One region of the Streptomyces sp. NPDC042638 genome, then DNA from elsewhere that is predicted to be linked to it. Evidence: riboswitches for the same ligand, from Rfam matches in the RefSeq annotation. Region 1 holds a riboswitch; the other holds the start of a gene.

Region 1 (4,399 bases):
CGATCGGATCCCTGATGCCGGCCGGGTCGCCGGCGTTCGCCTCGGGCCGGGCCAAGGCACCCAAGGGGCATGACGTCTCCTCCCACCAGAAGCGCGTGAACTGGACCGCCGCCCGGGCGAACGGTGCGCGGTTCGTCTACATCAAGGCGACCGAGTCCACGAACTACCGCAACCCCTATTTCTCCGGGCAGTACACCGGCGCACGCAACGCCGGACTGCTCCGGGGCGCGTACCACTTCGCCCTCCCGGACCGGTCCTCCGGCGCCAAGCAGGCCGCGTACTTCGTACGGCACGGCGGCGGCTGGCGGGCGGACGGCTGGACGCTGCCGCCCGCGCTCGACATCGAGTACAACCCGTACAACACCTCGCGAAAGTGCTACGGGCTGGGCAAGGCGCGGATGGTGGGGTGGATCCGGTCGTTCAGCGACGAGATCAAGCGGGAGACCGGCCGCCGTCCGGTGATCTACACCACGACCCAGTGGTGGAAGCTGTGCACCGGCAACAGCCGAGCGTTCTCTCAGAGCCACCCGCTGTGGATCGCCCGGCACGGCACCTCGCGGCCGGGAGCGCTGCCCGGCGGCTGGCGGTACTGGACGTTCTGGCAGTACGACACCCGGGGCGCGCTGCCGGGTGACCAGAATCTCTTCAACGGGTCGTTGAGCCGGCTGCGGATCTTCGCGCGGGGCCGGTAGCCAAGGGGCGTCTGGCCCGACGGAGCGAAACGGAACCCGGACCCCGCGTCAGAGACACCACTACGCCCGCCTCAGTTCATCTTCCGTTCACCCAGGTTGCCTACGGTCATCGCGCCAACGACCTCGAACGATTGCCTGGGTAAATGGAAAGCTTCTCGCTGATCCTCGCGATTGTGGTGGTAACCGCTCTCGCGTTTGATTTCACGAACGGTTTCCACGACACCGCGAATGCGATGGCCACCACCATCTCCACAGGCGCCCTGAAGCCCAAGATCGCGGTGGCCATGTCCGCCGTACTCAATCTTGTGGGCGCCTTCCTCTCCGTGGAGGTCGCGAACACGATCTCCAAGGGTCTCGTCGACGAGACCGGCATCCGTCCCGAGGTCATCTTCGCCGCCCTGGTCGGCGCGATCCTCTGGAACCTGCTGACCTGGCTGGTGGGCCTTCCCTCCAGTTCCTCGCACGCCCTGATGGGCGGCCTGGTCGGCGCCACCGTCGCCTCCGCCGGCTTCGGCGCCGTGCACGGTGAGGTCCTGGTCACCAAGGTGCTGCTGCCGGCGGTGGCCGCGCCGCTCGTGGCGGGCCTCGCCTCGATGCTGGCCACCCGCTTCTCCTACGGCATCGGCGACAAGGCCGAGGGCGACGCCACCCGCAAGGGCTACCGCGCCGGCCAGATCGCCTCCGCCGGCCTGGTCTCGCTCGCGCACGGCACCAACGACGCCCAGAAGACGATGGGCATCATCACCCTCGCCCTGATCGCGGGCGGCGCGATCGCCCCCGGCTCGAACCCTCCCACCTGGGTGATCCTCTCCGCGGGCCTGGCCATCGCGCTCGGCACCTACATCGGCGGCTGGCGCATCATCCGCACCATGGGCACAGGCCTGACCGACCTGGAGCCGCGCCAGGGCTTCGCCGCCCAGACGAGCGCCGCGACCGCCATCCTGGCCTCCTCCCACCTCGGTTTCTCCCTCTCCACCACCCATGTCGTCTCCGGCTCGGTGATGGGCGCGGGCCTCGGCCGCAAGGGCGGTGTGGTCCGCTGGTCCACCGCGACCCGCATGATCGTCGCCTGGGTGCTCACCCTCCCGGCCGCCGCGCTGGTCGGCGCGGGCGCCGAGTCCGTCACCGGCCTGGGCGACTGGGGTACCGCCGTGGTCGCCGTCCTCCTGGTCGCCGCGAGCGCCACGATCTGGAAGATCTCCCGCCGCGAGGTCGTGGACCACACCAGCGTCGTCGCCGAGACCACGGAACCGGCCGGTGTGGTCACCACCGCCATCGCCGCCGTCATCCCGCCGCCCGCGGGCACGGTAACCGAGGACCTGACGGCCACGATCCCCGCCCCGGCCGCCGAGCCGGCTCCCGCCACCCCGCCGGCCGCCACGGTCTGACCCCGAGCACCCGGTTACTGAAGGAAGCAACCCCATGAAGATCGACTGGGCGGCCATCGGCTCCGTCTTCGGCGTCAGCCTCGTGTTCACGGTGGGCCTGGTGGCCCTGTTCACCCTCGGTGTCAACGGTCTGGCCCGGCGCGAGAGGGCCACGGCCCAGGGCGGCTCCGCCGGCCTCGCCGTCACCGGCGCCTACGTCTGCTTCGCGGCCTGCGCGGCGGCCGTGGCCTACGGCATCTACCTGATCGTGGCCAAGGCCTGACCCACCCCCCAGGGCCTGACCCGGACCGGCCCGCCCCCAGGGCGTGACCCGGACCGCCCACGCCCAGCGGGCCACGCCCTGCCCGAGCACCCCCGAGGCTCCCCTCCGGCCCGTTACGGAGGGGAGCCTCAGGCATGCCCGCACGCCCCGGGATGTGGGGATCGGCACACTCTCCCCACGCAGGTCAACGGCAGGTTGACGGCCGTTCCGGGCGCGTGGTGGACTGCCCAGGCCATGTACGGCGGCAGGAGAGGAAGCCGGTGCGATTCCGGCGCGGTCCCGCCACTGTCACCGGGGAAGAACCCCCGGGAGCCAGGAACTCTCACCGCCGATTCACGTCGAACCAGGGCGCGGACACCCTGAGTGAGGACACAGATCGCCATGCCCGGCTGCCCAAGGACCCCTTCCAGGACCGCTCCTGTGCCCACGGCCGGCTGAGCCGGTGGGTGCCGATCGCACGTACGCGTACGGTGCCGCCGCCGGCGTCCTCGGCGACCTGCTCCTCGGCGATCCGCGCCGCGGGCACCCGGTCGCCGCCTTCGGCCGGGCGGCCGGAGCCGTGGAAGGCGCCCTGTGGCACGACCACCGCGGCTGGGGCGCCCTGCACACCACCGTGTGCGCCGGCGGCGCCGCCGCGCTCGGCGCGCTGGCCGTACGCGCCGTACGCCCCTCCCCCGCCGCATCCCTCGCGCTGACCGCCGTCGCCACCTGGGCCGTCGTCGGCGGCACCTCGCTGGCCCGGGAGGCCCGCACCGTCGGCCGCGCCCTGGAGGCCGGCGACATCGAGGCGGCCCGGGCCCGGCTGCCCCATCTGTGCGGCCGGGACCCTCAGACGCTGGACGCCGACGGCATCGCCCGGGCCGTGGTCGAGTCGGTCGCCGAGAACACCTCCGACGCCGTCGTCGGCGCCCTGGTCTGGGGCGCCGTGGCCGGGGTGCCGGGGCTCCTCGGGTTCCGTGCGGTCAACACCCTGGACGCCATGGTGGGCCACAAGTCACCCCGCCACCGCCGCTACGGCTGGGCCTCCGCCCGCCTCGACGACGTCGCCGGCTGGCCGGGGGCCCGGCTGACCGCCGTACTCGCCGCCGCGGCCGGACCCGACCCCCGGGGCGCCCTGCGCGCCTGGAGGGCCGACGCGCACAGGCACCCGAGCCCCAACGCCGGTCCGGTGGAGGCGTCCTTCGCCGGTGCCCTCGGCGTCCGGCTGGGCGGGACGCTCTCCTACGGCGGGCGGGTCGAACACCGCCCCGTGCTCAACGGCGCCACCGGACGGCCCGTCCGGGCCGCCGACATCGACCGGGCCGTACGGCTCTCCCGCCGCGTCGGCCTGCTCGCGCTCGGCGCCACGGTCGCCGCGCGCGCACTGTGGAAGGGACGCGGGAAGTGAACGGTGGTCTCCTCGTCGCCGGCACCACCTCCGACGCCGGCAAGAGCGTCGTGACGGCCGGTATCTGCCGCTGGCTGGTACGCCAGGGCGTGAAGGTGGCGCCGTTCAAGGCGCAGAACATGTCCCTCAACTCGTTCGTCACCCGGGAGGGCGCGGAGATCGGCCGCGCCCAGGCCATGCAGGCACAGGCCTGCCGGATCGAGCCGACCACGCTGATGAACCCGGTGCTGCTCAAGCCCGGCGGCGAGCAGAGCAGCCAGGTCGTGCTGCTGGGCAAGCCGGTGGGCGAGCTGAGCGCGCGCGGGTACCACGGCGGGCGCCAGCAGCGGCTGCTCGGCACGGTGCTGGACTGCCTGGCCGAGTTGCGGGGCACGTATGACGCGGTGATCTGCGAGGGGGCGGGAAGTCCGGCCGAGATCAACCTGCGGCGGACCGACATCGTCAACATGGGCGTCGCCCGGGGCGCGCGGCTGCCCGTGCTCGTGGTCGGCGACATCGACCGCGGGGGTGTCTTCGCCTCCTTCTTCGGGACCCTCGCCCTGCTCTCGCCCGAGGACCAGGAGCTGGTCGCCGGGTTCCTGGTGAACAAGTTCCGGGGCGATGTCGGCCTGCTGGAGCCCGGGCTGGACATGCTGCACGGCCTCACCGGGCGGCACACCTACGGCGTGCT
Region 2 (4,399 bases), on a different contig from region 1:
CAGCCGCTTGCGGGTCACACCGCTGGCCACCATCTGCACGTCACAGAGGATCGGTGCCCCGGCGCGCAGGGCCTCGCGGGCCCGGGCCACCACCGCGGGGGTGTAGGACAGGTCCCGGACTAGGTCGACCATGCCGCAGGCGTGGATCATGCGCACCGCGACCTGGCTGACATCGGCGGGCAAGCCGGCGAGGTCTGCTTCCGCGCGGATCGTGGCGAAGGACTGGCGGTAGATCGCCGCTCCGTCCTTCTCGTAGACGTGGGTGGTCACGGTGTCTTCTCGTTGCTCTCGGTCGGCTTGCGGCTCATGAAGTGATCGCCGCCAGGGCGGCGCGTATCTGGGAAGGGTCTGCTGCGAAGGCGGTTCGCGGTCGCGGGCCGGCCGGGGCGGCGGACAGGCGGTAACCGCCATCCGGTGCCGCGACCACCTCGACATGGTCGGTGCGTGGGTGCCCGCACCGCCGGTCACAGCCGGACCAGTACAGGGGCAGGCCCGGATCGCCGGCGGCATCGAGCGCTCGGGCCGCGTCCGCCCGTACGTCGGCGTGCGCCTCGGCGCACCCGGGCCGGCCGATACAGGCACCCACGTGGAGCCAGGGGGAGGCGCGGTCGGTGACCAGACCGGCCGCGCCGAGACGGGCGAGCGCCTCGGCCGCCCCTCCCGTGGCCATGCCTGCCGTGGGCAGGACCACGCCTCGCCAGGGCGTCAGCCGGAGCTCGCTGCCGGCGACGTCCGTCAGCTCCTCCCACTGGTGGGCCGAGAGGCGTCCCAGCGGGACGTGGACCGACAGAGCGCCCTCGACGGCTCCCGGGGGAGGCCCGTCGGCGACGCCGGCCGGCTCGGGGTGGTCCTCGTGGCCGATCCCCCCGCAGTCCAGGCGGTCACGGACCAGGCGGCCCATCTCCTCCCGGGACACACCGAGTTCGGACACCCGCCAGGCGCGCTTCCCGTGGGACCGGGCCGCTTCCAGGAACGCCTCGGCAGCCGCCAGCGCGGCCCGGGGCGCGTCCTCGGCGGACACCCGCACCGAGCCCGGAGCCAGCCACGCGCCGCCGTCCGCGAGCGCCCTGACCGTGACATCGGCGCCGAGACCGGACATGTCACCACGCCCGTCGTCCACAGCGAACAGAAAACGGCCGGAAAGGCCCTCCGCGGCCCGGCTCGCGCACAGGGAGGTGTCCAAGGCCGTCAACCAGGGCCGTACGTCCCGGAACCCGCCGCCGTCGAGACCGGACAGGGGCGAAGCGACGACGTTGCGCACCCGCTCGTGCTCCCGGGAGGGAAGCAGGCCGGCCGCGTCCAGCAGCTCCGCCAGCGCCGCGCCACACCCCTGCGGCAGCCCGCGCAACTGCACGTTGCCGCGTGAGGTCAGGTGCAGGTCGCCGTCGCCCAGCCGCCGGGCCGCGACGGCGAGCGCCCGTGCCTGACCGGTGGACAGCACGCCCCCGGGAAGCCGGATACGGGCCAGCGCCCCGTCGTCCGCCGCGTGCAGGCGCAGTGTCCCAGGGCAGGCGTCACCGCGGTCCCGTGCGGCCGGTGTGGCCTGGGACGACGGAGGAGGAGCTGCCGCGGACATGGCCGTGAGCATACCTACGATCACTCCGACTGTATGTCCCGCGCTCCCTTCGGTGGCCCTTACTATGCTCCCCAGTGGATCACCTGGTCCACGAACCGCCACGACGGCGAAAAGGGGAGGAAGCCGGTGCGATTCCGGCGCGGTCCCGCCACTGTGAACCCGCCCACGGCGGACGGGTGAGTCAGGAACTCCCTTCCCCCGCACCCCGGCTTCGTCCGAGGGGGAGATCCATCCCACACCGCCCGGGGCGCGGACCCCGAGGAAGGCCAGGCATCGCATGCCCACTTCGTCCGGGGAGCGTGCTCCGCACGCCCGCGAGATCCTGCTCCTGTCGACGTCCGACACCGACCTGCTCAGTGCCCGCGCCGCCGGCGGCCCGGTCTCCTACCGTTTCGCCAACCCCGCCCGGCTCCCCCTGGACGACCTCCCGGCCCTCCTCGACGGCGTCGAGCTCGTGGTCGTACGCCTCCTCGGTGGCATCCGCGCCTGGCAGGACGGCCTCGACCTGCTGCTCGCCGACGGGCGTCCGGTGGTCGTCCTCAGCGGTGAGCAGGCCCCCGACGCCCAGTTGATGGCCGCGTCCACCGTGCCCGTCGGCCTCGCCGCCGAGGCCCACGCCTACCTCGCCCACGGCGGCCCCGCCAACCTGGAACAGCTCGCCCGGTTCCTGTCGGACACGGTCCTGCTCACCGGCCACGGCTTCGACGCGCCCGCGCCCGCGCCCACCTGGGGCCCCCTGGAGCGCGCGGCCCGGCCCGCGGACGGCCCGACCGTCGCCGTGCTCTACTACCGCGCCCACCACATGAGCGGCAACACCGCCTTCGTGCACGCCCTGTGCGACGCCGTCGAGGACGCGGGCGCCAGGCCGCTGCCCCTGTACGTCGCCTCCCTGCGCGCTCCCGAGCCGGAGCTGATCGACACCCTGCGCACCGCCGACGTGATCGTCACCACGGTGCTCGCGGCCGGCGGCACCAAGCCCGCCGAGGCATCGGCCGGCGGTGACGACGAGTCCTGGGACGCGGGTGCGCTGACCGCCCTCGACGTGCCCATCCTCCAGGCCCTGTGCCTGACCGGTTCCCGCACCGCCTGGCAGGAGAACGACGAGGGCGTCTCCCCGCTGGACGCGGCCAGCCAGATCGCCGTCCCCGAGTTCGACGGCCGCCTGATCACGGTCCCGTTCTCCTTCAAGGAGATCGACGCCGACGGCCTGCCCGCCTACGTCGCCGACCCCGAGCGCGCGGCCCGCGTCGCCGGTATCGCCGTACGCCACGCCCGGCTCCGCCACATCCCGCCCGCCGACAAGCGCCTCGCCCTCGTGCTGTCCGCCTACCCCACCAAGCACTCCCGCATCGGCAACGCGGTGGGCCTCGACACCCCGGCCAGCGCCGTCGCCCTGCTGCGCCGACTGCGCGAGGAGGGCTACGACTTCGGCGACGCCGACATCCCCGGACTGGTCTCCGGTGACGGCGACGAGCTGATCCGCGCGCTCATCGAGGCGGGCGGCCACGACCAGGACTGGCTCACCGAGGAACAGCTGGCCCGCAACCCGGTCCGCATCCCGGCCGCCGACTACCGCCGCTGGTTCGCCACCCTCCCCGAGGAGCTGCGCACGGCGGTCGAGGAGCACTGGGGCCCGGCGCCGGGGGAGATGTTCGTCGACCGCAGCCGCAACCAGGAGGGCGACATCGTCCTGGCGGCCCTGCGCTTCGGCAACCTGCTCGTCCTCATCCAGCCCCCGCGCGGCTTCGGCGAGAACCCGATCGCCATCTACCACGACCCGGACCTGCCGCCCTCCCACCACTACCTGGCCGCCTACCGCTGGATCGCCGCCCCGGTCTCCGACGGCGGCTTCGGCGCCGACGCGATGATCCACCTCGGCAAGCACGGCAACCTGGAGTGGCTGCCCGGCAAGAACGCCGGCCTGTCCGCCGCCTGCGGCCCCGACGCCGCCCTCGGCGACCTCCCGCTGGTCTACCCCTTCCTGGTCAACGACCCCGGCGAGGGCACCCAGGCCAAGCGCCGCGTGCACGCCACCCTCGTCGACCACCTCGTCCCGCCCATGGCCCGCGCGGACTCCTACGGCGACATCGCGCGCCTGGAGCAACTCCTGGACGAGTACGCCCAGATCTCCTCCATGGACCCGGCCAAGCTGCCCGCCATCCGCGCCCAGATCTGGACCCTCATCCAGGCCGCCCGCCTCGACCACGACCTCGGGCTGGACGACCGCCCCGACGACGACGGCTTCGACGACTTCCTCCTCCACGTCGACGGCTGGCTCTGCGAGGTCAAGGACGCCCAGATCCGCGACGGCCTGCACGTCCTCGGCAACCCGCCCGCCGGCGCCGACCGCGTCAACCTGGTCCTCGCCATCCTCCGCGCCCGCCAGATCTGGGGCGGCGCCCAGGCGCTGCCCGGCCTGCGCGAGGCCCTCGGCCTGGACGAGTCGGCCGCGACCCGCACGACCGCCGACGAGGCGGAGGAGAGGGCCCGCGCTCTGGTGCAGGCGATGGAGGACGCGGGCTGGGACCCCGCCGCCGTACCCGCCGGGCACGGCGAACAGGTCGCCGCCATCCTGGAGTTCGCCGCCCGCGAGGTCGTCCCCCGCCTCGCCGCGACCACCGCCGAGATCGACCACGCCGTCCACGCCCTGGCCGGCGGCTTCGTCCCGGCGGGACCCTCCGGCTCCCCGCTCCGCGGCCTGGTCAACGTGCTGCCGACCGGCCGCAACTTCTACTCCGTCGACCCCAAGGCCGTCCCCTCCCGGCTCGCCTGGGAGACCGGCCAGGCCCTCGCCGACTCCCTCCTGGAGCGCTACCGCACCGA

The links. A riboswitch is a leader RNA that binds a small molecule or an ion and turns the genes downstream of it on or off. The one in region 1 is predicted to bind cobalamin.
Region 2: it holds a riboswitch for cobalamin, as region 1 does, so the genes downstream of both, cobN (cobaltochelatase subunit CobN) here and AB0B40_RS02915 (cobalamin biosynthesis protein) in region 1, are expected to answer to the same signal.

What each region holds. Positions count from the first base shown of each region.
Region 1 is NZ_JBEZBT010000002.1:284,486-288,884, reverse strand. Features, by position in the region: gene AB0B40_RS02930 (lysozyme) at 3-692, shown strand; gene AB0B40_RS02925 (inorganic phosphate transporter) at 836-2,080, shown strand; gene AB0B40_RS02920 (hypothetical protein) at 2,115-2,342, shown strand; cobalamin riboswitch at 2,545-2,687, shown strand; gene AB0B40_RS02915 (cobalamin biosynthesis protein) at 2,785-3,729, shown strand; gene AB0B40_RS02910 (cobyric acid synthase) at 3,726-4,399, shown strand, end outside.
Region 2 is NZ_JBEZBT010000020.1:122,179-126,577, forward strand. Features, by position in the region: gene AB0B40_RS18700 (precorrin-8X methylmutase) at 1-270, opposite strand, end outside; gene AB0B40_RS18705 (cobalamin biosynthesis protein CobG) at 305-1,576, opposite strand; cobalamin riboswitch at 1,635-1,791, shown strand; gene cobN (cobaltochelatase subunit CobN) at 1,854-4,399, shown strand, end outside.